Regions from separate parts of the Psychromonas sp. genome, predicted to be linked through region 2. Evidence: predicted binding sites of a transcription regulator. Region 2 holds the regulator's gene; each other region holds the start of a gene.
What was found. Region 2 encodes sigma-54, which starts transcription at its own class of promoters, with help from an activator protein. Its sites were predicted from a motif close to GTTGGCACGNNNNTNGNNT; they were not measured.
Positions count from the first base shown of each region.

Region 1 (10,745 bases), on a different contig from region 2:
CTTAAGTGGCGACGACCTGAATAATTACGCACAAAAAAAGCCCCTGAATTAGTAATAAGTCAGGGGCTCAAATACTTAATTTAGTCTCTTTTTAATAAGGTAAGTTTTAATCAGTAAACTTAAGAAGCAGTAAACTCAGGGTAAGCTTCTAAGCCACAGTCATGTAAGTCCATACCTGTTTCTTCTTCTTCGGCAGTAACTCGAATTCCCATTGTTGCTTTAATAACAGCCCAAACGATCCATGAAGCGGCAAATACAAAACCAAAGATAACTGCTGCACCATATAGCTGGCTAGCGAAAGACGCGCCGTCATTACTAAGAGGAACAACCAGTAAACCAAACAGACCACAAACGCCATGTACTGATAATGCGCCCACAGGATCATCCAGTTTTAATTTATCAAAAGTAATAATGCTGTAAACGACAATCACGCCTGCAACTGCGCCAATAGCGGCTGCAAACAGTGGAGTAGGAGATAGAGGATCAGCTGTGATTGCCACTAAGCCCGCTAATGCACCATTTAAAATCATAGTTAAATCCGCTTTACCCCATTTCAGCTTGCTTACTATTAATGCAGCAATCGCACCTGTTGCAGCCGCCGCATTGGTATTGACAAAGATAAGACCTACAGCCGTCGCATTTTCAGCATCTGAAAGAAGTAATTGCGAACCACCGTTAAAGCCAAACCAGCCCATCCATAAAATAAATGTACCTAATGTTGCCAGCGGCATATTTGAACCCGGAATAGGGTGAACTGAACCATCTTTACCGTATTTACCTCTACGTGCACCAAGTAACATTACCGCAGACAGTGCAGCTGCTGCGCCTGCCATATGAACGATACCAGAGCCTGCAAAGTCACTAAAACCAGCTTCACTAAGGAAACCACCGCCCCAAGTCCAGTAACCTTCTAGTGGATAGATGAACCCGGTTAAAAACACAGAAAAAATTAAAAATGCCCAAAGTTTCATACGCTCAGCAACTGCACCAGATACAATTGACATTGCTGTTGCCACGAAAACCACTTGGAAGAAAAAATCAGACTCTAATGAGTGATCCGCACCTTCAGCTTGACTGCCAATTAATCCACCTAATGAAGGTAACCATCCGCCGGCGCTATTATCAACGTACATAATGTTATAACCAACTAATAAAAACATGGTACAGGCAATCGCATATAGCACCACATTCTTGGTTAAAATTTCAGTAGTATTTTTAGAGCGAACTAAACCCGCTTCTAACATGGCAAATCCTGCTGCCATCCACATAACTAAGACACCTGATATTAAGAAATAAAAGGTATCGAGCGCAAATCTAAGTTCTATTACTGTGTTTTCCATAATAATTCCCTTTTACAAACATTAAACCAAATTAAAGTGCTTCGTCATCAAGCTCACCGGTACGAATACGTACAACTTGTTCAAGAGATTGAATAAAGATTTTTCCATCACCGACTTTCCCTGTATTGGCAGCCGTAGTAATAGCTTCAACTAAACGATCTACATCTTCATCTTTCACTGCAATTTCTAATTTTACTTTTGGCAAAAAATCAACTTGATATTCAGCACCGCGATACAGCTCGGTATGCCCTTTTTGACGACCAAAACCTTTAACTTCCGAAACAGTTACACCTGCAATCCCCGCATTCATAATCGCTTCTCTTACTTCATCTAACTTAAATGGTTTAATTATTGCGGTTAACATTTTCATGGTAATCCCCTTATATATTTAAAATAAAATCAAATATTCTCTATGCCGATAAAACAAAACTAATACCTGCTTGATGGCACTAATCTCTGTACTTACCCATATAATTACAATTACCATGCCATAAAATTAAACCCTTAACATACAAAGAGTTACATAAAACACTAAGAATACAGACCGCCCAACGCACCATATCAGTGCAAAACTTACCCGGCTTATGCACCGAAACAAACCATCAATTTGAAAACAGATAGAACTTTTATAAAGCGGCTATGACTGCCCCCTTAAATTAATTGTTATTCGCTTTACAGAGCAATTTAAGTTGATAAATTCTTTAGCTCCCCTAGAAAACAATAGGGCATCTGCTATAGTGCATAACAATTTTTATCATATATGCCCAAACCACTTGGGTATAACAACTCAAAGGTAAACTCCATGAAAAAAATAAGCCTACTGCTTATCACTTTCGTTCTAAGTTTTAATGTTATTGCGACTCCGCGTGTTATCCCCAATGCTCCCGCAATTGCAGCAAAAGGTTACTTGTTAATAGACTTTGATTCAGGAAAAGTGCTTGCAGAAAATAATAGTGAAAAAACCTTGGCACCTGCGAGCTTAACTAAGATGATGACCAGTTACATCATTGGCCAAGAGATCAAATCGGGTAATTTAAACCTGACCGACAAAGTGACAATCTCAGAGAAAGCATGGTCAAAAAACTTCCCTGACTCTTCTAAGATGTTTATCGAAGTGGGTAAAGAGGTAACGGTTGAAGATCTTAACCGCGGCATTATCGTGCAATCAGGTAATGATGCCTGTGTTGCAATGGCTGAGCATATTGCCGGCAGTGAAGATGCGTTTGCTGATTTGATGAACTCATGGGCCCTACAGCTAGGCATGAATAATACTCATTTTGTTAATAGCCACGGTTTACACTCAAACGAGCATTACACCACAGCGCAAGATATGGCAATTTTAGCAAAGGCATTAATTTCAGATGTGCCTGATGAATACCGTGTTTACAGTGAAAAATCATTTAAATACAACGGTATTGTTCAATATAACCGTAACGGCCTATTATGGGATAAAAGCTTAAATGTAGATGGAATAAAAACAGGTCATACCGATGCGGCAGGTTACAGCCTTGTCTCGTCGGCAACAAAAGATGGCATGCGCTTAATCAGTGTAGTGATGGGCACAAAATCTGAAACGTCGCGTAAAGTTGAAAGTAAAAAATTACTTAACTGGGGTTTCCGCTTTTTTGAAACTATTACCCCATACAACGCCGGCGATCAACTTGCTAATGAGCGCATCTGGATGGGCTCTCAAGAGATGATCCGCTTAGGTGTTGCGGTAAATACGCCGATTACACTACCTCGCGGGCAGGCTAAAAATTTAAAAGCAGATTTCATTATCGAAGATGAGTTGCGCGCGCCAATTAAAAAAGGCGATAAAGTTGGTGAAGTACATTACATCATTAATGATGAGTCGATTGCCACTTATGACTTAATCGCTTTAGAAACGGTCGAGGAAGGCGGTTTATTCAGTCGTTTGATTGATTACATCAAATTATTATTTATCGGTTGGTTTGCTTAATTCAATCCCCATATAATAAATACCACAAGTAATAAAGTGAGGCTTTTGCCTCACTTTTTCATTTAGCCTTCATTACTAACCCTTGGAGTTTCAGATGGCATTAAATACCAAATTTGACGAGCTTTTAGAGTTCCCATGCACTTTTGCATTTAAAGTGATGGGCATTGCCGACCCCCAAATGGTGCAGGATGTAATCGCTGTTATTCAAAGACATGCACCGGGCGATTATGCACCAAAGATAAAACCTAGCTCAAAAGGAACTTATCATTCATTAAGCATTCCCGTAACCGTCACCAGTAAAGAGCATATTGAAACAATTTACACCGAATTAAATGATCTTGAGCTGGTTCGTTATATTCTTTGATTAGTAGATAAATTAGATGACCGCTATTGATAAACAGCTTCATGTACGTTACTTAGGTTTACAACCCTATTTAGAAACGTGGCAAAAAATGAGTGATTTCACACAGCAACGTGACGAAAGTTCGGTGGATGAAATCTGGTTGGTTGAACACCCGGCTGTTTTTACACAAGGCAGTGCTGGTAAAGCGGAACATCTGTTACAACAAACAAATATTCCTATCGTAAAAAGCGATCGAGGTGGACAAATCACCTATCACGCGCCCGGGCAGTTAATTGCTTATCTGTTAATTGATATCCGCCGTAAAGATTTTAATGTGCGCACGTTAGTTTCCATTATTGAACAGAGTATTATCAACTTATTAGCAGATTATAAAGTGAGCGCCCTTGCTAAACAGGAGGCGCCGGGCGTTTATGTCAATGGTAAAAAAATCGCCTCATTAGGACTAAAAATTCGTAAAGGATGCTCTTTTCATGGCCTGGCTTTAAATGTTGATATGGATTTATCTCCTTTTTTACAAATTAATCCTTGTGGTTATGCGGGGCTGGAAATGACACAATGCAAGAATGAAGGGATCGGACTTTCAGTAAAGCAATTAGCACCGTTATTAATTGAAAAACTGAACAAACAACTAAATTATTCACAGATAGAGAGTTTTTTTCATGAGCAATAAACCAAGTCAATTAACCGCAGGTGAAAAACTGCGTGATGCCGATAAACTTTCTCATATTCCAATTAAAGTGATCCCATCAGATAAAAGTAAGGTTTTAAAAAAACCATCGTGGATGAAAATCAAGCTTAAAGCAGATAATTCACGGGTTAATGAAATTAAAGCGGCCCTGCGTAAAAACAAACTTCATTCAGTATGTGAAGAGGCATCCTGTCCGAATCTTAATGAGTGTTTTAATCACGGCACCGCAACCTTTATGATTTTAGGTGACATTTGTACTCGCCGATGCCCTTTCTGCGATGTTGGTCATGGAAAACCGCTTGCTCCTGATGCAAACGAACCGAAAAAATTGGCTGAAACAATCAAAGATATGCAGCTTAAATATGTAGTGATCACTTCAGTTGACAGAGATGATCTGCGTGATGGTGGTGCACAGCATTTTGCCGACTGTATTCGTGAAATCCGCCTGTTAAACCCTGCGATAAAAATTGAAATTTTAGTACCTGATTTTAAAGGACGTATGGATAAAGCATTAGCTTGTTTTGAAAATGACCTGCCTGATGTGTTTAACCACAATTTAGAAACTGCACCGCATCTATACAAACAAGTGCGTCCAGGAGCCGATTACAAATGGTCGCTACAACTGCTTAAAAAATTCAAAGAACAGCACCCGGAAATTCCGACCAAATCAGGTTTAATGATGGGGTTAGGTGAAACGAACGATGAGATTGAACAAGTCATTCAAGATTTAGGCAATCATGGCGTCACTATGCTCACCTTAGGACAATACTTACAACCAAGCCCGCATCACTTAGCCGTTGAGCGTTACGTGCCACCAGCAGAGTTTGATGAACTTGGTAAAAAAGCCAAGGCGATCGGTTTTGACCATGCTGCCTGTGGTCCTTTTGTCCGCTCTTCATACCATGCTGACTTACAAGCATCGGGTGAAGAAGTTAAATAAATCCCATCTCAGTAAAATAAAAAAGACCGCATAAATTGCGGTCTTTTTATATCAATCAGTGTAGCTAAGCACAGCTGCATCCTTGAAAACATAAATTCTATCTAACGCTCATTTCCTCGTTCCCACGCTCTGCGTGGTAATGTAAATACCGCGCGGATTATTTTAAGCTTTCGCTTGAAGCGGTTGGTTTAACTTTTCCTCGTTCCCACGCTCTGCGTGGTAACGAAGTAACCACTCTAGACTCGCTGATTCGCACATAACAAATAAAAACTAACGGCCTTTCATTGCGCCCATCATATCCCACATCGGCGTGAAAATACCGAGCGCTAAAATCAATACCATCCCAGCAACAATTGAGATTAATATCGGCTCGATTTTAGCAGTCATATTTTTCAACTCGTAATCCACTTCCCGTTCATAAAAATCAGCTGATTCATTAAGTAACTCATCAACTTGACCTGTTTCTTCACCTACAGCAATCATCTGTAAAACCAAAGGGGTAAACAAAGCCGCTGAGGTGGCTGTTTTTAGTAGCGTTTCTCCCGATTCAATGCCTGCCCGCATGGCTAACATTTTTTCTTGTAAAAAATTATTATCTACCGCATAGGCGACCAAATATAAGGCATTATTCAAGGGTACCCCGGCACTTAACATCATCGCAAAACTACGCGAAAAACGCGCTAATAAAGAGCGTTCAATAACACTGCCGATAATGGGAATACGTAACTTCCATTTATCCCACAAATACGCGCCTTTCTCCGAGCCAAGCCAAATTTTAATAGAAACAAAAGTTACAATTAAAGCCGCCAAGATATAAGACCAGTAATTCACAAAAAAGGACGATGTAGCCAGAAGTACCTGAGTGGTCCAAGGCAGTTCCGCGTGAAATTTTGCAAACATATTGGCAAAAGTTGGAATAACATAAATATTCAAAATAACCATTGCCACAGCCAATGCCATTAAAACAAAACTCGGATAACGCATTGCACTTTTAACCCGTTTACGCGTTTCCACTTCCAGCTCCAGGTATTCAGATAACTGCAGAAAGATTCGATCTAATTGACCGGTATTTTCTCCCACTTGTATCAGCGACACATACAATTGAGAAAAAACACGGGGATGAGAGCTCATAGCGGCTGAAAGGGAATAACCATTGTGCATGCGCTCCAATACATCGTATAAAGCGTCACTCAGCAACTTCGAGTGTGTTGAATCTGCAAGGCCATTTAAAGCTCGTAAAATGGGAATACCCGCTTTTGTTAATGAGTATATTTGACGCGTAAATACAATTAAATCAGGGAGTTTGATATGTGAAGCAAATATGCTGGAAAGATCAATCGCTTGCCCGCCAGCTATTTTTTCTTTTACCTCTATCGGCAAAACTCCTTTCCTCATTACCAGATCAACAGCTAAATCTTTTGAGATCGCCTCAAGCTCACCTTTAACGGTATTACCTTGGTTATCGCGTCCTATGTACTTAAATAATGGCATTATTCAACAAAACCTAATGGCGAGGAATGCGCTTTACTTTTCTGCTCATCAAGAGGTGCAAGTGTTAAGCCTGAATCGCTTGAGTCTTCTGTTTTTGAGAGTTGCAGTTCAATTTCATCATGGTGTTTCTTTACTTTTTCAAAACGATCTACTAATTTAAAGACCTCTTCTAATGAGGTAATCCCCTGCTTTGCATACTCCAGCGCAGCTAATGCAAGTGGTTTAAAATACCTTGATTTTTTAGCTGCAATAGCGAAACCATCGGTATCATCTAAGCGTAATGCCGATACCATCTGTTCATCGATTTCCAATAACTCAAACACCCCGATACGACCACGATAACCTGTAAATTGGCAACGCTGGCAACCAAGTGCCGAATGAAAGTGGGTGTGCTGCAGGTTTTCATCACTTAATTGCTCAAGTAAAACTTGTTGTTCAAGTCCAGCAGGTGCACTAGTTTTACAATTTTCACATAAACGGCGCACTAAACGTTGTGCAATCACCGCACGTAACGCACTGCCGACCAGATATCCAGGTGCGCCCATATCTAATAAGCGCAAGGTACTGCTGATGGCATCATTAGTATGTAGTGTTGAAAGTACTAAATGCCCCGTTAATGCGCCACGTATACCAATTTCCATAGTTTCATTATCACGCATCTCCCCCACTAATAAAATATCGGGATCTTGACGAAGCGCTGAACGTAATACCGTCGAAAAGTCTAAACCAATCTTACTATTAACCTGCACTTGATTAACACGTGCTAATCGGTACTCAACGGGATCTTCTACAGTAATTATTTTTTTGCCCGGTAAGTTCAAGGTGCTCAGTGATGTATATAAGGTGGTCGTTTTACCACTACCTGTTGGACCAGTCACAAGAATCATGCCATTCGGACGCTTAAGCTGTAACTCTAAGCGTTCTTGCAAATGAGCTGGAAGACCTATCTCTTGAAAAGATAAAACACCTGCTGATTGATCCAGTAAACGCATTACCATAGATTCACCTTCTTGAATCGGCATGGTAGAAACACGGATATCAATACTGCGCCCTTTAATTTTGATATTAAAGCGCCCGTCTTGTGGTATACGTTTTTCAGAAATATCTAATTTCGCCATTAATTTAAGACGTAATACCAATGCGCTTGCGATACCGCTTTCAGGTAGTAACGTTTCTTGTAAAACACCGTCAACACGCTGCCTTATGCGTAACACATTTTCATCGGGTTCAATATGAATATCCGAAGCCCCGACCTGAACCGCATCTTCAAACAGCGACTGGATCAGTTTAGCAACGGTTGCATCAGAACCTTCACCACCGATATCTAAGCTTGCGCCTGCATCAAATGCGGAGCTCTCACCATGCTCTTCACTTAATTTAAAGGCAAATGAGGCAATCTCTTTAGTGCGGCGGTATACACGATCAAACGACTCAATTAATTGATCTTCTCGCGCAATCATCAGCTCAAAGGGGCGACCATTTAATAATCTACCTAAAACGTCTAAGCTGTGTAAATCTGCAGGATCGGAAACAACTAAGGTAATTATTTCACCGTTATCATGAATCGCTAACGCACGCAGACGGCGCGCATGCACTTCCGGAATTAACTGCACCGCATTATGGTCAATTTTAACTTTCAGCAGATCTACAATTTTTATATCTAACTGCCGAGATAAGAAAGTTAAGATCTGCTCTTCACTGATATAACCTAAATGAATCAGAGTTGCGCCTAATTTAAGACCTAACTGACGCTGCTCTTTTAATGCATTGGCTAATTGAGCTTCGCTGATCAACTGCTCTTCAACCAGTAAATCACCTAATCGCTTTTTTAATTGCGGTTTCATAGCATTCCTTACTTTTGATCTAAATAAGTTAGACGTTGATTAATATAAGCTTTTGCTTTTGATGAAAGATCGGTTTGTAATAAAGCGTTTTTATAGCTGCTAACCGCAAGACCTGTTTTCTCCTGCTTATCTTGTGCAATTGCTAATGACATTCTCCAGCGCCCATTATTCGGGCGTTGTGAAAGTAAACTTGTATACAACTGCTCTGATTGTTCATACTTTTTGAATTTTTGTGCCAATACCGCATGACTGACGTAATAGTCTAAATTACCTTCAACTTTAGGCGGATGTTGCTCAAGATAGAGATAAGCTTTTTGCTGATCACCCGCTTTTAATGCTATACGCGATAACATTAAATTGAAGTCGGGATAATCGGGTGAAACTAATGCCCCTTTTTTTAATAAACGGCTAGCTTTATCAACATCCCCCTGCCCGTAATAATAAAGTGCCAGTGATTTACGCAGATCATTTAGATTAGGTAATAAAGTGAGTGCTTGCAGCCTTTTTTTTGCGGCCAACTCAAAACCACCTTTAGCCTGTGCTTTATCCGCCTCTTTAAGATGAATTTGTGCAAGTTGTGCTTTGCTTAATTGCGCTGTTTTAATCTCTAAATGTTTCTTTCCATTATCCTGATTTTTTACTGAAGAGGACGTTTTTGAAGAGGTTTTCTTTGCTGAAACTGTTTTTCCAGAAACCGCTTTAGGTGCGACTGCTGCTGCCTTCACGTTATCCTGATTAGAGCTTGTTTTTTTCTGTTTTTTAGCTTTAACCTGCGCTTTCACAGTTTTGAGTTCATTAGTTGCAGATATTTTCTGTTGAACTGGCTGGGCTGTAACGGTTTCTACGCTAGACTCTTCTAATAAACCAGTAGTTGCCGCCTTTGCCGGAGAAACTAGGCTAACACCCGATTTAATCACTTGAATTTCAGTTTCTTTGGCTGCTTGCTCCTGGGTAAAAATAAGGTAAGAAAGCCCTAAAGATGAAGCTAGTAGTAATGCGATTAGCAGCAAAAGAAGAGCCTTTTGTTTACCTTTCTTTTCCGGCATATAAGCTAAAATCGGTTGTTCTTGTTGTACTTGCTGAAAGTCTTGATGCATTTTATTGATAATACTCATAACAACCCTTTCCACCACAATAACAAAACCGCGTTTAACAATACAAATGAGCACAATACCACCCACCAATATTTGAGTTTTTGCACTGGGTAAGCATCCTCTGTATCTTTGATCGCCTGATGAACCAGTTTACTGGTGATTTGATAATGCTGTTGCCCATAACTTATCATCAGAATTTTGTGGCACAAGACATTAATTAAACGCGGGATACCACGGCTAGCCTGGCTTATTTTACGACACACTTTGCGGTTAAATAACAATGCCCCCCGATAACCCGCTTGCTTTAAACGTTGCGTAATATAATGCTCTATCTCTTTTTCCGATAACGCGCGTAACTGGTAAGAAAAGGTGATCCGCTGGCGTAATTGACGTAGTTTTGTTTCAGCAAGACGCACATCTAATTCTGGTTGAGCAAATAAAACCACTTGTAATAACTTTTGTGATTCTGTTTCTAAATTAGAAAACAGTCGCAATGCTTCTAATGTAGAGTCAGGCAGTGCCTGCGCTTCATCAACTAATACCAGCACTTTTTTCCCTTGATCAAGCAGGGTTAATAGACGGGTTTTAATCAAACCTGTTAATAAAAACTGATCATCAAAATTTTCTTTTTGCACACCTATTTTATCAGCTAATGCACAACGCAACTCATGAGCAGTCAGGTAAGGGTTATCAATATTACAAATCAGGTACTGCTCAGAAATCTCCTGTTGCAGTTTATTACATAACAAAGTTTTCCCCGTGCCGACTTCGCCGGTTATTTTTAAAATACCCTCCCCCAAAGAAAGCGCCGTAGTGATCACTTGTAGCGCTTCTTTATGGGGAATAAAATCAATATAAAAACGGGGATCCGCTGTTAATGAAAAAGGCGCTTTTTCCAGTCCAAAATGTTTTAAATAGATCATTGTGATGGGTACCACTTTTCAACTAATTCCGATGATTTTTGAATCTCTTGTTTCCAAGTATTCTGTTTTATCACCTGTGGTTTTACTAAGATAATCAGTTC
Region 1 is NZ_CEZLMY010000104.1:1,472-12,216, reverse strand. It holds gene AC4GME_RS12905 (ammonium transporter) at 120-1,340, opposite strand; gene AC4GME_RS12900 (P-II family nitrogen regulator) at 1,372-1,710, opposite strand; gene AC4GME_RS12895 (serine hydrolase) at 2,143-3,300, shown strand; gene ybeD (DUF493 family protein YbeD) at 3,395-3,664, shown strand; gene lipB (lipoyl(octanoyl) transferase LipB) at 3,681-4,334, shown strand; gene lipA (lipoyl synthase) at 4,324-5,292, shown strand; gene AC4GME_RS12875 (type II secretion system F family protein) at 5,563-6,783, opposite strand; gene AC4GME_RS12870 (GspE/PulE family protein) at 6,783-8,627, opposite strand; gene AC4GME_RS12865 (tetratricopeptide repeat protein) at 8,636-9,742, opposite strand; gene AC4GME_RS12860 (ExeA family protein) at 9,739-10,644, opposite strand; partial or broken gene mshL (pilus (MSHA type) biogenesis protein MshL) at 10,641-10,745, opposite strand, start outside.
Region 1: a site for sigma-54 is predicted at 1,815-1,833, ahead of AC4GME_RS12900 (P-II family nitrogen regulator). Genes of this name have one in related genera too.

Region 2 (11,286 bases):
TAGTGAGGAGCAACTAGATAACTTCCGTCAGGAAGTTGATGGTAAAGGCATCCCTTCATACCCGCATCCTAAATTATTACCAGAGTACTGGCAGTTCCCTACAGTGTCTATGGGCCTAGGTCCAATCGCGGCACTTTACCAGGCGCGTTTCCTTAAATACTTAACCGATCGCGGCATTAAAGATTGCTCTCAGCAAAAAGTTTACGCATATCTAGGTGACGGTGAGATTGATGAGCCGGAAGCACTTGGTGCGATCGGTATGGCATCGCGTGAAAAACTGGATAACTTAGTATTTGTTGTTAACTGTAACTTACAACGTTTAGATGGTCCTGTTCGCGGTAACGGTAAAATCATCCAGGAACTTGAAGGCACTTTCCGCGGCGCAGGCTGGGAAGTTATCAAGGTTGTTTGGGGGCGTTACTGGGATGCACTGTTAGCACAGGATAAAACGGGTAAACTGCTGCAACTGATGGAAGAAACAGTTGATGGTGATTACCAGAACTTTAAAGCGAAAGGCGGCGCTTACACGCGTAAACACTTCTTTGGTAAATATCCTGAAACGGCGGCGATGGTTGCCAATATGTCAGATGAAGATATCTACCGTTTAAACCGTGGTGGACATGATCCATTCAAAGTTTATGCAGCTTATAAAAAGGCAGCGGAAACCAAAGGACGTCCAAGTGTACTGCTTGTTAAAACCGTTAAAGGTTACGGTATGGGCGATGCGGGTGAAGGTAAAAATATTGCCCACGGTGTTAAGAAAATGGCAACAGATGCTGTTCGTCATTACCGAGATCGTTTCAATATCCCAGTAAAAGATGAAGATCTTGAGTCGCTACCTTATTACCATCCGGGACCTGAGTCTGAAGAAGTTAAATACATGACAGCACGTCGTCAAGCATTAGGCGGTTTTCTGCCTAAGCGTCGTATGCAGACAACTGTTGAATTAGACATTCCAAAACTGGATCTGTTTAAAGCGTTACTTGCAGGTTCAAATGGCCGTGAAATCTCGACAACCATGGCATTTGTTCGTGTATTAACTGCGCTACTTAAAGACAAAGCAATCGGCAAACATATTGTGCCAATCATCCCTGATGAAGCGCGTACCTTTGGTATGGAAGGTCTGTTCCGTCAAGTAGGGATCTACTCGCGTGAAGGTCAGAAATATACGCCACAGGACAGGGAGCAGGTTGCTTACTACCGTGAAGATACACAAGGTCAGGTATTACAGGAAGGTATCAATGAGTTAGGCGCTATGTGTGATTGGGTTGCAGCAGCAACGTCATACAGTACTAATGATATGCCGATGATTCCTTTCTACATCTATTACTCAATGTTTGGTTTCCAACGTGTAGGTGATATGGCTTGGGCTGCGGGTGATCAACGTGCACGTGGTTTTATGATCGGCGGAACTGCTGGTCGTACTACACTTAACGGTGAAGGTCTGCAACATGAAGATGGGCACAGTCATATTCAAGCGGGTGTTATCCCGAACTGTATTACTTATGATCCGACATACGGTTACGAAGTAGCTGTTATCGTACAGGACGGTATGAAACGTATGTATGATGATCAGGAAGATATCTTCTACTACCTGACTGTAATGAACGAAAACTACGTTCAACCTGAAATGCCTGAAGGTGTTGAAGAAGGGATCCGTAAAGGTATCTACAAGTTAGACGAAGTGAAAGGCACAAGTAAAGCGAAAGTACAGCTGCTTAGCTCCGGTACTATTATGCTGGAAGTACGTAAAGCTGCGGATATTCTTGCAAATGATTACGGTATTGATTCAACCGTATTCAGTGCAACTTCATTCAATGAGTTAGCGCGTGACGGTCAGGCAATCGATCGTATCAATATGCTTAACCCCGAAGCTGCCGAGCAAAAAGCTTATATTACAGAGCAGCTTGAAGAGGGTGTGTTAACGGTTGCTTGTACGGATTACATGAAATCATACGCAGAACAAGTACGTGCATATGTACCTGGCACATACCGTGTATTAGGTACAGATGGTTTCGGTCGCAGTGACAGCCGTGAAAACTTACGTCGTCACTTTGAAGTTAACGCAGGTTATGTGGTTGTTGCAACGCTGCATGAACTGGCTAAATCAGGCTCCGTTGAACGCAGTGTTGTGACACAAGCAATCGCCAAATTTGATATCGATGTGAACAAAATCAACCCATTATTAGCGTAAATAAAACAAAGTATTAGCCATGCTTATCAGCATGGCTTAACTGTTTTTATTGATTAGGAAAAATTATTATGTCTGAATTAAAAGAATTTTTACTACCTGATATTGGCTCTGATGCTGCTGATATCACAGAGATTCTAGTCTCTGTTGGCGATACGATCGCCGAAGATCAAGATATCCTTTCGATAGAAGGTGATAAAGCTGCAATGGATGTGCCATCATCTGTTGCGGGGGTGGTTAAAGAGATTAAAGTCACAGTTGGTGACAGTGTTTCTGAAGGTAGCATTGTATTAATCGTTGAAGTTGCTGGAGAAACTTCTGCTGCAATTGAAGCTCCTGTGGTAGAAGCGGCTCCTGCTGCGCAAGTAAAAGCAGAAGTTGTTGTAGAAACAGCTGTTGCAGCGGCTGCTGCATCAGTAAGCGAACTGCAAGAAGTTTGTGTTCCTGATATCGGCGGTGATGAAGTTGAAGTAACAGAAGTATTAGTGTCTGTTGGTGATGTTATCGAAGCGGAACAGGACATCCTTAGCGTTGAAGGTGATAAAGCATCAATGGACGTGCCTGCACCGTTTGCCGGTATCGTTAAAGAAGTTAAAATCGCAGCGGGTGATAAAGTGTCTGAAGGCAGTTTAATCCTGATTGTTGAAACAGTAAGTGAAGGTTCAGCAGGTCCTGTTGCCGCCGCGCCGGTTGAAGCTCCACAAGCACCAGCCCCTGCGCCAAAAGAACCGCCAGTGCCGCATCACCCTGCAACGCATGAACAATCTAAAGGCGGTGCAATTCATGCATCTCCTTCTGTGCGCCGTTTATCTCGTGAGTTTGGTGTTGATTTAAGCAAAGTAACAGGTACTGGCCGTAAAAAACGTATCTTAAAAGAAGATGTGCAAACATTTGTTAAATATGAATTATCCCGTCCGAAAGCAACGGCTTCCACTGTCACTGGCGGTGGAAACGGTCTACAGGTAATCGCTGCAGCGCAAATTGATTTCTCTAAATTTGGTGAAATCGAAGAGAAACCACTTTCACGTATTCAGAAGATATCCGGTCCTACACTGCACCGTAACTGGGTAACCATTCCCCATGTTACGCAATTTGATGAAGCGGATATCACAGATCTGGAAAGCTTCCGTAAAGAGCAGAATGCCATTGCAGCTAAGCAAGATCTCGGTGTTAAAATTAGTCCGCTGGTATTTATGATGAAAGCTGTTGCCAAAGCACTTCAGCAATACCCTAACTTTAACTCGTCATTATCAGCTGATGGTGAAAGCTTAATTCTGAAAAAATACTTTAATATCGGTATTGCGGTTGATACACCGAACGGTCTGGTCGTACCGGTAGTTAAAGATGTATTAAATAAAGGTATTTACGATATCTCACGTGAAATCGGTGAAATATCTAAAAAAGCACGAGCGGGTAAATTAACCGCTAAAGATATGCAGGGCGGAAGCATGACTATCTCCAGCCTGGGCGGCATCGGCGGTACACAATTTACACCTATCGTAAATGCTCCAGAAGTGGCTATTTTAGGCGTTTCAAAATCAGCAATGAAACCGTTATGGAATGGTAAAGAGTTCGAACCTCGTTTAATGGTTCCTCTTGCTCTTTCATACGATCACCGTGTGATCGATGGTGCTGATGGTGCACGTTTCATTACCGCAATTAATAACTATCTAGCTGATCTACGCACGCTAATTTTATAATAATGTTAACAGGTCGGCATTTGTCGACCTTTTATTTTGCATTTAGTTAACAATTACATAGACTCAAAACAGTCTTCGATGGAACACTTTTACAGAGGTTTACATGAGTAAAGAAATTAAAGCACAAGTAGTGGTACTCGGCTCTGGCCCTGCGGGTTACTCAGCAGCATTTCGCGCCGCCGATTTAGGTCTGGAAACTGTATTAATTGAAAAATACAGTACGCTTGGTGGTGTTTGTTTGAACGTGGGCTGTATCCCGTCAAAAGCACTATTGCACGTTTCAAAAGTGATTGAAGAAGCCAAAGCATTAGCTGAACACGGTGTATTATTTGGCGAGCCATCAACCGATGTTGATAAAATCCGTATCTGGAAAGATAAAGTTGTTTCACAGCTGACGGGCGGCCTGCAGGGCATGGCATCGATGCGTAAAGTTACCGTGGTAAACGGTTTCGGTAAATTTACTGGCTCCAATACCATTGTCGTGCAAGGGGACGATGAGAAAACCACCGTTAATTTTGATAATGCCATTATCGCAGCGGGCTCACGGCCAGTTAAACTTCCCTTTATTCCACATGATGATCATCGTGTATGGGATTCAACAGACGCATTAGAGTTACGTTGTGTGCCAAAACGTTTACTTATTTTAGGCGGCGGTATTATCGGCCTTGAGATGGGAACTGTATATAAATCACTGGGCTCTGATGTTGATGTTGTAGAATTTGCCGAGCAGTTAGTGCCGGCGGCCGATAAAGATATCGTGCAGGTTTACACTAAGAAAGTGAAGGGCAAGTTTAATATTATGCTATCAACCAAAGTGACCGCGGTTGATGCTAAGGAAGACGCGCTTTATGTCACCTTTGAAGGCAAAAACGCACCAGCGACAGCAAAAGCTTATGATGCAGTATTAGTGGCGGTCGGTCGTGTGCCAAACGGTTTATCACTGGATGCCGAAAAAGCGGGTATTGAAGTGACCGAGCGCGGATTTATCGAAGTTGATAAACAGATGCTCACTAATGTGCCGCATATCCATGCAATCGGCGATATCGTCGGTCAACCTATGCTTGCGCATAAAGGTGTGCATGAAGGGCATGTTGCAGCTGAAGTTATCTCGGGTAAAAAACATTATTTCGATCCGAAAACAATCCCATCAATTGCTTATACTGAACCGGAAATGGCGTGGGTCGGTTTAACTGAAAAAGAAGCAAAAGAGCAGGGCATTAATTACGAAAAATCAGTGTTTCCTTGGGCTGCTTCCGGCCGGGCAATCGCATCAGATTGCAGCGATGGATTAACTAAACTTATCTTTGATAAAGAAACAGATCGCGTAATCGGCGGCGCTGTCGTTGGTTCAAATGCAGGTGAACTGCTGGGTGAAATCGGTCTGGCAATTGAGATGGGCTGTGATGCTGAAGATATTGCCTTAACTATTCATGCGCACCCGACACTGCATGAGTCAGTTGGTTTAGCTGCTGAAATATATGAAGGCTCTATTACCGATCTGCCCAATGCCAAAGCGGTAAAACGTAAATAACATTACGGTTTGAATCTGTTTACAAAGGGCGCTTTTAAAGCGCCTTTTTTTTGTCTAATATAAGATCACTAGCTGTTTTTTTCTCGTTCCTCACGCTCCGCGTGGGAATGCATAACACTATTAGTTTGCGTGAGCTTGAGGTGTATGGTTTACCTTTATTTGTTGGTATTCCGCCCGTACGTTTTTTATCTTGCTAAACTCATTTTCCAGCCAAGAAAAACGTAAACGTAAATTTCCTAGCCGCATTGATAGATTTGTAAAAGGCTTGGATGTCCTCTAATTTTTTGCTGATTTTTTATGAAAGATCAAGCAAACGCTTACAAGCGACAGCTTCCTTCAATGCCAATTGGCTAGGAATCTCTGCATTCCCATGCTGAACGTGGAAATGAGACTAATTACTCTGCCACATAGGCAGGTTAAAAATACCATCAATCATGTATACTGCCCGTTAATATGTACTGTTAATTTTACTAGCTATTTTGAGAAAATATGGAATTTGAATTTAGAAAAGATTTTATTAGCGAGCAAGCGACTGTCAAGTTGTCTATGGGTCATGAGGCTTTTGCAACCTGGTTAGAGCAGGAGGGGCAAGCGGTAGATTGGATAGAAGATCTGCTCGCTAAGATTGTTTTATTGCAGCAACGCGCTATTACAGATGTAAAATTAACCGGTAGTGAGTTTTCACTTTTAGTTAATCAAGATGAAGCGCAAGTGATTAATCACAGTTTACTGAATAATCAGGATGAGATTGATTTGGAAGGGGATTTGGCGTTTTATGACTTAGAGATTCAAGCATCCTGCGGACTGGAAGATTTTTTGAATCTCATAGAGTCTTGGTTAGAGTTTGTGCAGGGGTAGATGGCAAGGGGATCAGTAGCCTAACACTAAGGTCGCCATACCTAAGAAAGAAAACAGACCAATCACATCGGTGACTGTTGTTAACGCCATACCGCCTGCAAGTGCGGGATCTATTTTATATTTATGCATAACTAGCGGAATGGTGACCCCTGCTATTCCGGCAACAGACAGATTAATAAACATCGCGCCTGCGATAATTAAACCAACAGCAAGATCGCCTTTCCATAGGGTAACTGCAGTCGCTACTAAAAACGCCCAAATCAAACCATTAAGAATGCCAATCGCCGCTTCTTTGCCGATTAACCATCTAGTATTGCTGCTACCGATATGGCCGACAGCAATCCCGCGAATAACTAAAGCAAGTGTCTGATTGCCTGCAATACCGCCCATGCTCGGTACTATGGTCATCAATATCGCAAGGGTCGCCATCTGCTCTAATGTTGCTTCAAACATATTAGTTACAGATGCGGCAATGAATGCCGCAATTAAATTAATTGACAGCCAAACGGTACGACGTTTTGTACTGGGCAGAATGGGAGCAAAAGTATCTTCATCATCATCCATACCCGCCATACCCATCATCGAGTGTTCGGCGTTTTCGCGGATAATATCAACTACGTCATCAATGGTGATTCGACCCAGCAGGTGGTTTTGTGAATCAACCACAGGCGCTGAGACCCAATCATGACGTTCAAATAGTTTGGCTATTTCACCTTCATCCATCTCTGCGAGTAAGGTTTCTGTTTTATTATCCATTACTTGTGCAACAGAAAGAGACGGATCAACCGTCAGTAATGTTGATAAGGGGACATCGCCAATTAACTGGTCATCTTCATTGACTACATACAGGGTGTCGGTTGCTTCTGGTAATTCACCTTTTAAACGTAAGTAACGCAGTACAACATCAATTGAAACATCCGGTCGAAGAGTGATAGTGTCAGTGTTCATCATCGAGCCGGCAGTATCTTCGGGGTAAGCAAGTGCTTGCTCTACACGGTGTCGGTCTTGTTCGTCCATCTGTTGTAATACAGCTTGATAGAGACTGTCCGGGATACCACGTAAAATATAGGCAAGATCATCTGTATCCATACCTTCTGTGGCGGCAACTAAATTTGATGCGCCCATTAAACTGATGATGCCATCTTTTGCATCTTCATTTAACTCTTCAAGAATTTCACCCTGTTGATCGTGATCGGTTAAATTCCATAGGACTTTACGATTGGCTGGAGGAGAGGATTCAAGCAGTAGGGCTACATCACAAGCTGGCATCTTTTCAAGAATGCCGCGAGCCTTAACAAACATGCCACTTTCAAGGGCTTTGTTTACTTCCTGGAGGCGTTGCTGGGCATTTTGTACATCAGTATTTTCCAGCATGGCATGACTCCCTTATTATTATTTTATTCTAAAAATTATTCTTCTAAAAATTTATCTTCTATTAGTTTAGTGACGGCAAGCATCGCTTGTTTTGCTTCTTTACCCTTGGCAAGTATTTCAATCTCTTGACCATAGCAAGTTTCTAAAACCAGCAAACCAAGTACGCTGTCAGCATCAGCTTGTTTATTTTGGTGTTTAATTGTAATAGTTGCATCAAAAGAGTTAACTAATTCAACAAGCTTAATCGTTGCACGTGTATGTAAACCTAATTTGTTCTGTATTGTAATTGTTTGCCTGATGATATCCATCTGTTTATTGCCCTTTTAAACACTTATGTTCAATTTGCACCTGGTACTTAGTTTTAAAGCGTGCTGCAATCTGCTCTGCTACATAAACTGAGCGGTGTTTTCCGCCGGTACAACCAATTGCAATCGTGACGTAGTTGCGGTTATTGGTTTCAAGATGGGGTAACCAGGAATGAAAAAGGTTTTCAATTTGGTTAATCGTCTGTTTAACCAAGTTGTGCGAATCAAGATAATCTTTTACCGGTTGATCCAAGCCTGTGTATTTTTGCAGTTCAGGTATCCAATGCGGGTTTGGTAAAAAACGCACATCAAAAATATAATCAGCATCTTCAGGATGTTTATATTTGAAACCAAAAGATTGAAAGATAATCAGTAAGTTGCTTTTCGCTGTGCCTTGCAGATGAATTTTAAGGCGTTCATTTAAGTTATGAATTGAAAGCGTTGTGGTATCAATTGCGAGTGCCGCACGGTCACGAATAGGTTGTAGCAGTTCATTTTCAAGCTCAAGTGCTTGCGATAAAGATAACTTTTGTTTGGAAAGCGGATGAAGTCGTCTTGTTTCGCTATAACGGCGGATTAATTCGCTGCTGATTGCATCCAAATAGACGATTTCAATATCAACTTTATTTTTTAATGAGCTAAGTAACTGCTCAATCTCAGCTGCTTTAGTCGGTAAGTTACGAATATCTAAGCTGATTGCTATTTTATTGTTTTTTGCATCAACAGTATCAATTAATTGCTCAAGAAGTTGAAATGGTACGCCGTCAATGCAGTTATAACCTAAATCTTCAAGTACATGCAGTGCTATTGTTTTTCCTGAACCAGAGCGTCCACTAATGATGACTAATTTCATTTCTACTCCACTTTATGGTTTATTCCGCCTGCAGTAACTCAAAAAGAGCCTGGTCATTATCAGCATTTCTTAATTGACGTAAAAAAGGCTTATCTAACAGTTTTTTGCTGATTTCAGAAAGTGCAACAAGATATTGCTGGCAACGGTCTTCGGGAACAAAAATAGCGAACAGAAGATCGACTTTGTTACCATCATATGCATCGTAATCAATTGCAGTTTCACATTGCAGAAAGACGGCAGTTGCCGGCAACGAGCTGTCAATTTTTACGTGAGGGATTGCAATACCTGATCCTACACCTGTAGAGCCTATTTTTTCTCGGGCAATTAAATTATTAAATAATATCTGAGGATCGATATTTAATTTTTCAGCTGCAATACGGCTAATTTTTTCTAATGCACTTTTTTTGCTTGTGCAGCTCGTTTTGCTAAAAACGGAATCTTTGCTTAATAAGGTCGATATTTTCATATTTTATTCTATTTAAGTCACTGTAAAAGAATCGCGCGAGTGTAGCAGTTTACTCGTGAATGGCTATCAAGAAATAACTATTTCTTAATATCCATCAAAGATTATTCCAATTCCATGCATTAAACATCACTTACTTGCCCTATTAATCAAAGTAGCTGTTTACGTTGATTAGATGGCGGAATACCCAGTGACTCACGATATTTGGCAATTGTACGACGTGCCACTTTGATCCCTTGATCTTCAAGTAACAGGGTTATCTTATTGTCACTTAAGGGTTTAGTTGTGATTTCTGCACTGACTAATTTTTTAATTAACGCGCGAATAGCCGTTGATGAGCATTCACCGCCACTTTCTGTTGCAACATGGCTGGAAAAGAAAAATTTAAGCTCATAAATGCCTCTTGGTGTATGCATAAACTTTTGTGTGGTGACCCGGGAAATAGTTGATTCATGCATCTCTACTTCAAATGCGACATCATTTAAGACCATCGGTTTCATCGCTTCATCGCCATATTCAAAAAAGGCTTGTTGCTGCTGTACGATACAATTGGATACCTTTAATAAGGTTTCATTACGGCTTTCTAAGCTTTTAATAAACCACTTTGCTTCTTGCAGATGGCCCTTGATAAATTGTGAATCGGTTTTACTAATCTTACCTTTGCATAAATCAGCGTATTTCTGGTTTACCGAAAGGTTGGGATCACAATCTTGGTTTAATGATACACGCCATTGCCCTGCAATTTTTTTTACATAAACATCCGGTACGATATATTGCGCTTGACTGTCTTCAATTTGATTACCCGGGCGAGGCTCTAAACTTTGAATCAGGCGCATAACCTCTGCTAACTGAGCTTCTTTTAATTTAGTTTTTCTTGCCAGCGTGCGGTAATCACGATTAGCAAGCAGATCCATGTGCAATTCAAGTACCATTAATGCTTCATTTAACCATGGTGTCTGTTGAGGTAGATGCTGAAGCTGGATCTGCAGGCATTCTTGTGTTGAGCGAGCCGCTACACCAATCGGATCAAAATGTTGAATACGCTTTAAAACGACGAGAATTTCATCTAATTCAAGATCCTCGACTTCAGGAGATAAACTTTCTAAAATTGACTCGCAACTTGCTGTTAAATATCCAGATTCATCAATAGAGTCGATGATTGATGTTGCGATCAGTAGGTCGGTCTCAGAAAAAGGGGTGAGTTGCATCTGCCAGATTAAGTGGTCTTGTAGAGTATTTGAAGACTCGCCTTGGTATACAGTGTCTTCTCCCTCATAACTTGATGTGCCAGAGGAAATTGAGGTGGTTGGTGGTGCTGTATATGACTCTTCCCAGCTGTTTTCCACGGGTAAATCATCTGCAAATTCTTGCTTAGTTAATGCCTCAGAGGTATCTATCTGACTACTGTCTTGCTCTTTATTAACCTCTTCAATACCACTGTTGTCATCTTGTTCAAGCAGTGGGTTTTCATCGAGAGCATTTTGGATCTCTTGTTGTAAGTCAAGTGTGGAAAGTTGTAATAATTTAATTGCTTGTTGTAATTGAGGAGTCATAGCAAGTTGCTGACCCATCTTCAACTGTAAACCTTGTTTCATCAAAACACTTTTTTCCTCATACGAAGCAATTCTATGAACTAAGTGACTAACTATAACCTATAACTTAAATTCTTCACCCAGATAAACTTGTTTTACATGATCGTTTGCTAATATTTCGTCTTGCGTCCCAATTGCAATAATTTCACCATGGCTGACGATATATGAATGCTGGCACACATCCAATGTTTCGCGTACGTTGTGATCAGTAATTAATACACCTAAACCACGATCACGCAGCTGCTGAATAATATTTTTAATATCGATAACGGAAATAGGATCAACCCCGGCAAAAGGTTCATCTAAGAGAATGAATTTAGGTTCGGTTGCCAGTGCGCGTGCAATTTCAACACGACGTCGTTCTCCACCTGATAAGCTCATGCCTTTGTTATCACGGATATGGGTAATATGAAACTCTT
Region 2 is NZ_CEZLMY010000076.1:1,821-13,106, forward strand. It holds gene aceE (pyruvate dehydrogenase (acetyl-transferring), homodimeric type) at 1-2,194, shown strand, start outside; gene aceF (dihydrolipoyllysine-residue acetyltransferase) at 2,263-3,891, shown strand; gene lpdA (dihydrolipoyl dehydrogenase) at 3,995-5,422, shown strand; gene AC4GME_RS11095 (YacL family protein) at 5,912-6,280, shown strand; gene mgtE (magnesium transporter) at 6,293-7,654, opposite strand; gene AC4GME_RS11105 (HPr family phosphocarrier protein) at 7,690-7,962, opposite strand; gene rapZ (RNase adapter RapZ) at 7,967-8,812, opposite strand; gene AC4GME_RS11115 (PTS sugar transporter subunit IIA) at 8,832-9,278, opposite strand; gene AC4GME_RS11120 (RNA polymerase factor sigma-54) at 9,425-10,870, opposite strand; gene lptB (LPS export ABC transporter ATP-binding protein) at 10,928-11,286, opposite strand, start outside.

Region 3 (11,286 bases), on a different contig from region 2:
AGCTGTTGTACACTGCTTGCACCTACCACGAATAAAAGCACAGATAACAGCGTAAACAGGTTTTTAGTTAAATCTTTAAAGTGTGAGAATAGCGCTGAGATTTGCAGCTGAGAATCAAGCTGCAGAGCACGCTGTAACACTGATTTATCAAAACTAACGCCCGGCTTTTCTGATATAGGCGTTGATAAAGCAGGAGAATCACCTTCAACAGCGCGTATACCTTCGGCTAATAAACGTTGCTGAAATAGATCCACTAATAATTCTCCCGCACTTATTTACTTAGCAGCGTTTTTTGAAGAGGAACGAATCGCTAACCACCAATCATCACTGGCATTTATCTGCCCCTCTTCATCTAATGGCGGATAAGGTAGGTTTTTCTCTCGGCACAATTTAGTAAAAATGGGATGCCCGCCTTCAAATAAAATTCTATGCGCTTCCTCGCTAGGTAAACGGCATTCACCGTTATACATACCAGCCAGTTCACGCTGACGTTGCGCTTCATAGAGGATTAATGCAGAAGCAACCGATACATTTAATGACTGGCACATGCCGACCATTGGAATAATCACATCTTGATCAGCAAGTGCTAACGCTTCGTCACTGATGCCGTGTTTTTCCTGCCCCATCAAAATAGCCGTTGGTTTAGTATAATCAACTTCTCGAAAATCGATCGCAGTGTCAGAAAGATTTGTTGCGATAATCTGCATTCCTTGTGCTCGCAATGCGGCAATTGCTTCTTGGGTTGTCTCATGAGAGTGAACATTCACCCAGTTCTGACTACCTGTTGCACTTTTACCAGAAAGGCGCATCGCCTTATCTTCCCAGGTTGCATGCACATCACTGACACCAACCGCATCTGCAGTACGCACAATAGCGGCCAAATTATGTGGTTTATGCACCTGCTCTAAACAAACTGTAAGTTCAGGTTGGCGACGGTTTAGCATTTGCGTGATACGGGCAAGGCGTTCAGGTGACATAATAACTCTCAAAATAATGGGATAAGATTGAAGTGTTTATTATACATAAATTTACGAGGACAAAAAGCAGGTCAAACGAGGCAAAAACCATCCTGATACAGGGAGTCAACAAGATCCTGGTTCAAAGAGGAGCGGGATAATATACCTAAACCACTTCAATATGCAGATTCAGCATCTTCAGGTCGTTTGAGTATATATATATAGATTCTATTCTTAGTCTCTTAATGCAATGTAATTGGTGCGAGCATAATCTGGTCGAGCTGCCTTTAAAATAGTTGCCTCTTGCTCAGTCAATTTACCGACAGGTAAACCTAATACTTTATGGGTTAATTGCTCTCTTGCATCAATCGCAATAGATAATTTAATAATACGGCCACTGCCTTTAATTTCCTGAGTTTCAAAAGCAGGCACAAGTACGCCAGATTGTAATAAGTTACTCACCGCTAGTTCATTCATTGGCAGTGGCAGTACATTTTTGCGCTGAATAATAAATTCACGCAAAACCGCTTTTTCTTCGAAGTCTAATTGACGGATCATTTTATTACGCGAAGATAGAAGCTGACGTTTTTTTAACTCAGCAACGAAGTAAGTAAATAAAAACGTCACTAAACGAGTGATTAAATATGAACCAGTTAATAACGCCAAAATCCAGACATAAGGAGCATAAAGCTGTGACCACTGAGTCGTTCCAGACATTTTCAATAATGAAACAGGCACTATTAAGAGGGTGGCACTGGCGATACACATCCAGGCCATTGCCTGCGTAATACCCTGCTGATCTTTAACTCGTTGAATTAACTGCATCATAATTAAGCTCCTTGCCAAAAATTTGTTACACAACATGTATGTAGCAAGGGTCGTGCCAGAGTTTGTTTTCCTGTGTTATTGGGGAAATAATAGATAATAAAAAAGCAGCCGAAGCTGCTTTTTTAAAGAGTTAAGTAAATGCAATTAACCTGCGTCAGTTACATTCATTATAAATGATAATGTACCGCTTCCTGGAGTTGCTAACTCAATAACTAATTTACCATTTGTTTTCTTATTAGGCTCTGTTTCATTAATTATATTTATTTCAATATCAAATGCCCCATAACCAGCACTACTACCAACCTCCCATGAAGTCTTGCCTGATAATAGACCGTTATCTGTAGAAACAGTAATTGTAGTCCCGGTTGGTGGGTGATTATTATATATATCTGCAAAATAAACTTTTAGAGTCTCACTGCCGTTAGTTGTCAAATCTACAGCGTTTATATCTACTCCACCATTTTGAACTCGAATAAATTGATCCTTCGACGCCATAATTAACTGTTGTTCTGCTCGCACATTAATCAAATCACGTGTACAACCATCTACGGCTAAAGTTTCATCCGAACATAATGTGCCGTTATATATTCCATTTGCTTGATCGAAAACACCATTAATTGGAGCAAAATCATGGTATTCCTCACGTTCATCATTGATATTAACAGCACTCTGTTCTTCTTTATAAAATCCATCTTCATTATGGTCAAAAAACACTTCAGATAAGTCGTCTTGACTTGCTAAAAAGTCATCCCCATCACTAAACCAACCATCAGCATCATTATCAATGAAAACTTCCTCACCAACTGCAAATGCTGTAATGGTCACTCTGCCGCCATAGGGTCTTCCCATACCAAGGGGATTTATGCATGGTCCAACACCGTATCCCCATGGATCAAATGCAAACGCGGCACAACCAGTAGTAAAATCTGTTAATTTATTACCATCTGGGCGAGGGTTTTGTGATACCCACTCTAATTGACATTCACTACCAAGTGTTAAACAAGAACCAACAGTACCAGTTGTAGCATCTCGAATTGCCCCCCCTTCAGTTGTAAAATACACTGCAGTTCCATCCGGTACTGCATTGTTAAATCTATCTGCTAGATGAATTACAGCAGGTACCCGAACACCATTAATATTCAAAGACTCTGGTGAATGATCACCTATTGAAAGTGAAAAGCTATCTTGATCAGGCAACCCCGTAGATACGGATAAGATATCGGAAACAAGTTCAATTGATCCATCGGCAGTTTCTATGGTTACGCGTAGAGTGCCACTTACCTTACCGGAACTGACGGTAGTACTGACAAAACCAGAATCATCTGTCGTACCGGTTAATGGTTCAAGGGTTGTGCCTGAAGGTGCGGTTAATGCGAAATTAACATCTACGCCAGAAACAGCATCACCATTTAAATCTAATAATTTAAAGGTCAATACAGAAGCTTCTGTGCGCCCTACACCACCAGTGCCTTGAATTGCAACCCATGATTGCGAAGCACCTGAATAAGTAAAATAAGATGGAACTCCCGGGTCAGCAGGTGCCGCGTCTTCAATAATAGTATCTTCTTCAGTGGGAGTCTCATCATCAACAACAGGTTCAGTTGTCGTGCCATCCAGGCTACCACCACATGCAAAAAGTAAGAGTGAAAGCATTGCGATAGACAAAGTTTGATGCAATTGCATGGAAAGTTCCTTTTAATAAATATAAAATTGCCAATAAGTTGAGAAGTATAAACCAAATTCTTTTTAGTATTTGTTTTATTTTAAATTTTTGGAGGTAGCTCAATAGTAATTTACACTTGCCCGTCAGATTTATCCTCATACAAGGTTTACTGTTATGAATTTTAGAGATTTAGAGTACTTGATCGCGCTTGAAGAGTTAAAACATTTTCGAAAAGCGGCGGAAAAGTGTTTTGTTAGCCAACCAACATTAAGCGGACAGATTCGTAAACTTGAAGATGAATTGAATGTAACGTTAATGGAGCGTTCATCACGTAAGGTGATTTTTACCCAGGCTGGGCTTGATATTGTCGCTAAGGCTAAAACGATTTTACTGGAAGCTAAATCGTTAAAAGAGATTGCCAAAAGCCATAATGAACCAATGCAGGGGATTCTTCATATCGGCTTAATACCCACGGTTGCCCCCTATCTATTACCATTGATTATTCCTGCGATAAAACAGCACTTTCCTGAGTTAGAGCTGTATCTGCATGAGAATCAAACCCATATTCTATTAAAGCAGCTTGAAGAGGGGGAGCTTGATTGTTTAGTGCTACCGCTATTACCGGAGATGGAATCGTTTCAACAGTTTGTGCTTTATGATGAACCGCTAGAACTAGCATTAGCTGAGACACATCAATGGGCAGATAAAGCCGCTATCAATATAGATAAACTGCGTGGCGAGCGCGTTCTAATGCTGGAAGACGGACATTGTTTACGCGATCAGGCGATGGGGTTTTGCTTTGCAGCCGGTGCAATCGAAGATCAGAGTTTTAAAGCAACCAGTTTAGAAACGCTTCGCCATATGATCAGTGCAGATAATGGCCTGACATTATTACCTCAGTTAGCGATTCCCACTAATCGTCATCAGGCAGGGATCCGGTATATTCCCTTTAAAAAACCGATACCATCAAGAAGTATTGGTTTAATATGCCGGAATAATAGTGTCCGAAAAATCTGCTTTGAGCATTTATCAAAACTAATCAGTACAAGCGTGCAGGACAAGTTAAAACAGTACGGCTGACAGCCGACAGCTGTCGACTAACAGCTAGGAATTTCAGATACAAAAAAGCCGAACATAAGTTCGGCTTTTTTAATGTCGCTTAAAAGAAGATTTACTCTTCTTCGTCAGCTACTACTGGACGGTCTACCAATTCGATGTAAGCCATAGGAGCTTTATCACCGGTACGGAAACCACATTTAATGATACGTGTGTAACCACCAGGGCGACCCTCGTAACGAGGACCCAATTCATTAAATAGTTTAGCTACAACCGCGTTATCACGGGTGCGAGCAAAAGCTAAACGACGGTTAGCAACGCTATCCGTTTTAGCTAGGGTAATTAAAGGCTCAACTACACGACGAAGTTCTTTTGCTTTAGGTAAAGTAGTTTTAATTACTTCATGTTCAACAATTGAACTTGCCATATTGCGAAACATAGCCTGACGATGGCTGCTGTTTCGGTTAAGTTGACGTCCGCTATGACGATGACGCATAACCTAATCCTTATTATTCGTTATTCGAATGACGACTGATTAATCTTCGATAAGACTTGCTGGTGGCCAGTTTTCTAGGCGCATACCTAGAGAAAGTCCACGAGATGCAAGTACATCTTTGATTTCAGTTAGAGACTTCTTACCTAAATTAGGCGTTTTAAGAAGTTCAACTTCTGTTCTTTGAACCAGATCACCGATATAGTGAATCGTTTCTGCTTTTAAACAGTTAGCAGAACGAACAGTTAATTCTAAGTCATCTACTGGGCGCAAGAGAATCGGATCAAACTCAGGTTTTTCTTCCTTCTCAACAGGCTCACTTACATCACGTAAGTCAACAAATGCGTCTAATTGTTCAGCTAGAATTGTAGCTGAGCGACGAATTGCTTCTTCCGGATCAAGTGTTCCATCTGTTTCCATATCGATGACAAGTTTGTCTAAATCGGTACGCTGTTCAACACGAGCTGATTCAACACTGTAAGCAATACGCTCAACAGGACTGAAAGTCGCATCTACTAATAGACGACCAATTGGACGCTCATCTTCTTCGGTATGAATACGTGATGAAGCTGGAACATAACCGCGACCTGATTCAATTTTAATACGCATGCTGATTTCAGCATTGCCTGTTAAATTACAGATCACATGTTCTGGGTTGACTATCTCTACATCACCATCATGAATGATGTCGCCTGCAGTAACAGGACCGGCCCCAGATTTAGTTAAACTAACTAGAACTTCGTTTTTACCTTCAAGTTTAACAGCTAGACCTTTAAGGTTTAGAAGGATCTCAAGGATATCTTCCTGTACGCCTTCTTTTGTGCTGTACTCATGTTGTACACCATCAATTTCGACTTCTGTTACCGCCGTTCCCGGCATAGATGATAACAAGATACGACGAAGCGCATTACCTAAAGTATGACCAAAACCACGTTCTAATGGCTCTAAAGTCACTTTTGCTCTAGTTGCGTTGACTTGTTCGATATCAACTAATCTTGGTTTTAGAAAATCAATTACAGAACCCTGCATTTGTGTCCTCTCTTAGCAGTTAACTTTACTTAGAGTAAAGTTCGATGATTAACTGTTCGTTAATCTCAGCAGATAAATCTGAACGTTCAGGCTGACGAGTAAATACGCCTTCCATTTTCGTTGTATCAACAGCAACCCAACCAGAAGCTTCACGCTGACCAGCGATTTCAAGTGCAGCGCCAATTCGTGACTGCTTTTTAGCTTTTTCACGAATTGCGATAACGTCACTTGCTTTAACGTTGAAAGAAGGGATATTTACAACTTTACCGTTTACTAAGATAGCTTTATGGCTAACTAGTTGACGTGATTCAGCGCGAGTAGCACCAAAACCCATACGGTATACAACATTGTCTAAACGACCTTCAATAAGTTGAAGAAGGTTTTCACCAGTGTTGCCTTGTAAACGAGCAGCTTCTTTGTAGTAGTTACGGAATTGCTTTTCAAGTACACCGTACATACGACGAACTTTTTGCTTTTCACGTAGTTGTAAACCGTAGTCTGATAGACGTGGTTTACGCGCACCATGAACACCCGGTGCATTATCAATCTTACACTTAGATTCAATCGCGCGGACACCAGACTTTAAGAAAAGATCTGTTCCTTCACGACGGCTAAGCTTAAGCTTAGGACCTAAATATCTTGCCATTGTTCTTTCTCCAGTTACCTTGGAAGGTCGCTATTAAACGCGACGTTTCTTCGGTGGACGACAACCATTATGTGGGATTGGTGTAACATCAGTAATGTTTGTTACACGGAAACCCGCCGCGTTTAGAGCGCGAATCGAAGATTCACGACCTGGTCCAGGTCCGTTTACAAAAACTTCAACGTTTTTAAGACCGTACTCTTTAGCTGCTTCAGCAGCACGTTCAGCAGCAACCTGTGCAGCGAACGGAGTAGATTTACGAGAACCACGGAAACCAGAACCACCGGCAGTTGCCCAAGAAAGCGCATTACCTTGACGGTCTGTAATAGTTACGATTGTGTTGTTGAAAGAAGCATGGATATGAGCCATACCATCAGCAACTTGCTTTTTAACGCGCTTGCGAGCACGAGTTGGAGTCTTAGCCATTATCTCTTACCCTATTTTCTGATTGCTTTGCGCGGACCTTTACGGGTACGAGCATTCGTTTTAGAACGCTGACCACGCACAGGCAAGCTGCGACGATGACGAAGTCCACGGTAACAACCAAGATCCATAAGACGCTTGATGTTCATAGAAACTTCACGACGTAAATCACCTTCAACGGTGAACGTAGCTACTTCTGTACGAAGAGCTTCGATTTGCGATTCTTCCAGATCATTCAGCTTTGCAGTTTCAGCAATACCCGATGCAGCACAGATTTTCTGTGAGCGAGTTTTACCAATACCAAAAATTGCAGTTAATGCAATTACAGCATGCTTATGATCAGGAACGTTAATGCCAGCGATACGGGCCACTATGCACTCCTTAAAAGTTAACGATTCATTTGCGAAAAGCCCGGTAGGATACTCTACAAATGATAATTTATCAAACAAAATAGAGCTTAGACTGAATTAACTGCCTAAGCCCTTGATATCCAAAATCTATTTAGCCTTGGCGCTGTTTGTGCTTTGGCTCTACACAGATAACACGCACAACACCGTTGCGCTTGATAACTTTGCAGTTACGACAGATTTTTTTAACGGATGCACGAACTTTCATTGCAACACTCCGTAGTTAGTATAACTTTAAGACTGGCTATTTGCCGTAATCTTTCAAGTTAGCTTTTTTCAAGACAGAATCATATTGATTAGACATCAAATGAGTCTGTACCTGTGCCATAAAGTCCATGATAACAACAACAATGATTAATAACGACGTACCACCGAAGTAGAACTGCGTATTCATTGCGACCATCATAAACTCGGGAATCAAACAGATAAAGGTAATATATAACGCACCCGCTAATGTCAGGCGTGTCATCACTTTATCAATGTAACGTGACGTTTGTTCTCCGGGACGAATACCTGGAATAAAGGCACCGCTTTTCTTCAAATTATCTGCAGTTTCACGTGGATTAAACGTAAGTGCAGTATAAAAGAAGCAAAAGAAGATAATTGCGGCTGCATATAACATCATATGCAACGGTTGTCCTGGCTGTAGAGCCAATGAAACATCCGATAACCAGCTCAAACCTTCAGTCTGACCAAACCACTGCGCGATTGTACCAGGAAACAAGATAACACTCGAGGCAAAAATTGCAGGAATAACACCAGCCATATTTAATTTCAATGGAAGATGTGTACTTTGAGCAGCAAAAACTTTACGCCCTTGTTGACGTTTTGCGTAGTTAACAACGATACGTCGTTGACCACGTTCAACAAATACAACAAATGCGGTTGTCGCAAAAACGATAACGATTAATGCTAATAACACAAGAAGGTGAAGCTCACCTTGACGTGCTTGCTCAGCAGTTTGCCCAATTGCTTGAGGCAGACCTGCAATAATACCTACAAATATAATGATAGAAATACCATTACCGATACCACGTTCTGTAATTTGTTCACCTAACCACATTAGGAACATCGTTCCCGTAACTAGACTCACAACTGCCGTAATATAGAAGCTAAGACCTGCATTTTCAACAAGTCCTGGCATCATAGTCGGCAAACCAGTCGCAATACCAATTGCTTGGAATGTACCCAGTACCAAAGTACCGTAACGCGTGTATTGATTTATCTTACGACGACCAGACTCACCCTCTTTTTTTAGCTCAGCTAAAGGAGGATGAACAACCGTCAACAATTGGATAATAATTGATGCCGAAATATACGGCATAATACCCAATGCAAAGATAGATGCACGCTCAAGCGCACCACCAGAGAACATATTAAACATTTCAATGATGGTACCCTTTTGCTGCTGGAATAGATCAGCTAGGACAGCGGCGTCAATACCAGGAATTGGAACAAAAGAGCCTGCACGGAACACTAAAATAGCCCCTAAAACAAACAAAAGTCGTGTTTTAAGTTCACTTAAGTTACTGCCCTGTACTGCTTTAGGATCTAACCCTGGTTTCTTAGCCATTATCTATTATTCCTCGATTTTTCCGCCCGCAGCTTCAATTGCAGCACGCGCACCTTTCGTAACACGAAGGCCTTGTACTGTGACTGAGCGAGAGATTTCACCAGAAAGAACTACTTTTGCAAACTTAACTGTGTTTACAAGTAGACCAGCCTGTTTCAACGTATCAATAGTTACTACTTCACCCTCTACTTTAGCGATTTCGTTCAAACGAACTTCTGCGCTAACTAGAGATTTACGTGAAGTGAAACCAAATTTTGGTAAACGTTGTTTCAAAGGCATTTGACCACCTTCAAAACCAGGACGTATAGAACCGCCTGAACGAGACTTTTGACCTTTATGACCGCGGCCACAAGTTTTGCCAAATCCAGAGCCGATACCACGACCTACACGTTTTGCAGCAGGCTTAGAGCCAGCTGCTGGAGATAGAGTATTTAGTTTCATAATTACCCCTCAACCTTAACCATATAGTAGACTTTATTAACCATACCACGTACTGAAGGAGTATCTTCTAACTCAACAGTATGACCGATACGACGCAGACCTAGGCCTGTTAATGTTGCACGGTGCTTTGGTAAACGGCCAATTGCACTTTTGGTTTGGGTTACTTTAATCGTTTTAGTAGCCATGCTTAATTACCCCAGAATATCAGTAACGTTTAAGCCACGCTTAGCTGCAATTTGCTCAGGAGAATTCATATTCTCTAGGGCATCAAGCGTAGCGCGAACAACGTTAATCGGGTTAGTTGAGCCGTAAGCTTTAGCAAGTACGTTCTGTACGCCAACAACTTCTAATACGGCACGCATTGCACCACCTGCGATGATACCAGTACCTTCAGATGCTGGTTGCATATATACCTTAGAACCAGAATGACGGCCCTTGATAGGATGCTGCAGAGTGTTACCTTTTAATTGGATTTCGCTGATATTGCGACGTGCTTTTTCCATAGCTTTTTGAATAGCTGCAGGAACTTCACGTGCTTTACCATAACCAAAACCAACACGACCACTACCATCACCAACTACTGTTAGTGCTGTGAAGCTAAAGATGCGACCACCTTTAACTACTTTTGAAACTCGGTTTACTGCGATTAGCTTTTCGTTCAGATCACCGGTTTGAGTTTGTTCTTTTGACATCATCAGTACCCTTAGAACTGTAGACCAGCTTCACGAGCTGCTTCAGCTAGTGCTGCTACTCGGCCGTGATATTGGAAACCGCTACGGTCGAAAGAAATTTTAGTAATTCCTTTCTCTACCGCGCGCTCTGCAACTAATTTACCAATTAGTTGCGCTGCTTCCGTGTTACCACCGTTGCTAACTTGTGCACGCACTTCTTTTTCTAATGTAGAAGCGCTTGCTACGACTTGTGCGTCTGCTGTAATTACCTGCGCGTAAGTATGGCGAGGTGTACGGTTGATCACAAGACGAGTGGCACCAAGATCTTGTAATTTCTTACGTGTGCGGGTAGCACGACGAAGACGAGATGCTTTCTTATCCATAGTCTTACCTTACTTTTTCTTCGCTTCTTTACGACGCACATTTTCATCAGCGTAACGAACACCTTTACCTTTATAAGGCTCTGGTGGACGGAATGCACGAATCTCTGCGGCTACTTGACCAACTTGCTGCTTATCAGAACCTTCAATAATGATTTCTGTCTGGCTTGGCGCCGTAGCAGAAATACCTTGAGGTAATGTGTAAACAACAGGATGAGAGAAACCTAATGTTAGGTTTACATCTTGGCCTTTAACTTGTGTACGGTAACCAACACCTTGAAGAAGAAGTGTCTTCTTAAAGCCTTCAGTTACACCTACAACCATGTTGTTAACGTTAGCACGAGCAGTACCTGCTTGTGCCCAAGCGTCTTTAACACCTTCAGCTGGCGCGAATGAAACCACACCGTCTTCAAGTTTAACAACAACAGCATCATTAAGAGTACGAACGAGTTCGCCCTTGTTGCCTTTAACAGCAACTTCTTGACCATTTACTTTAACTTCAACGCCAGAAGGTACAGTAATCGGTGCCTTAGCTATACGAGACATAGACTACTTCCTTATGATACGTAACAGATGATTTCACCGCCAATGCTTGCTTTACGCGCAGCACGGTCAGTCATAACACCATGTGAAGTTGAAATGATTGCGATACCTAAACCAGCCATAACCTTAGGAAGATCGTTTGCACCTTTGTAGATACGTAGACCTGGACGGCTGACTCGT
Region 3 is NZ_CEZLMY010000002.1:33,990-45,275, reverse strand. It holds gene AC4GME_RS00645 (DUF2868 domain-containing protein) at 1-254, opposite strand, end outside; gene trmH (tRNA (guanosine(18)-2'-O)-methyltransferase TrmH) at 276-977, opposite strand; gene AC4GME_RS00635 (superinfection exclusion B family protein) at 1,191-1,784, opposite strand; gene AC4GME_RS00630 (Ig-like domain-containing protein) at 1,929-3,467, opposite strand; gene oxyR (DNA-binding transcriptional regulator OxyR) at 3,622-4,527, shown strand; gene rplQ (50S ribosomal protein L17) at 4,619-4,999, opposite strand; gene AC4GME_RS00615 (DNA-directed RNA polymerase subunit alpha) at 5,039-6,025, opposite strand; gene rpsD (30S ribosomal protein S4) at 6,051-6,671, opposite strand; gene rpsK (30S ribosomal protein S11) at 6,705-7,094, opposite strand; gene rpsM (30S ribosomal protein S13) at 7,106-7,462, opposite strand; gene rpmJ (50S ribosomal protein L36) at 7,593-7,706, opposite strand; gene secY (preprotein translocase subunit SecY) at 7,743-9,071, opposite strand; gene rplO (50S ribosomal protein L15) at 9,078-9,512, opposite strand; gene rpmD (50S ribosomal protein L30) at 9,515-9,697, opposite strand; gene rpsE (30S ribosomal protein S5) at 9,704-10,204, opposite strand; gene rplR (50S ribosomal protein L18) at 10,216-10,566, opposite strand; gene rplF (50S ribosomal protein L6) at 10,576-11,109, opposite strand; gene rpsH (30S ribosomal protein S8) at 11,121-11,286, opposite strand, start outside.
Region 3: a site for sigma-54 is predicted at 1,826-1,844, ahead of AC4GME_RS00635 (superinfection exclusion B family protein). Genes of this name have one in related genera too.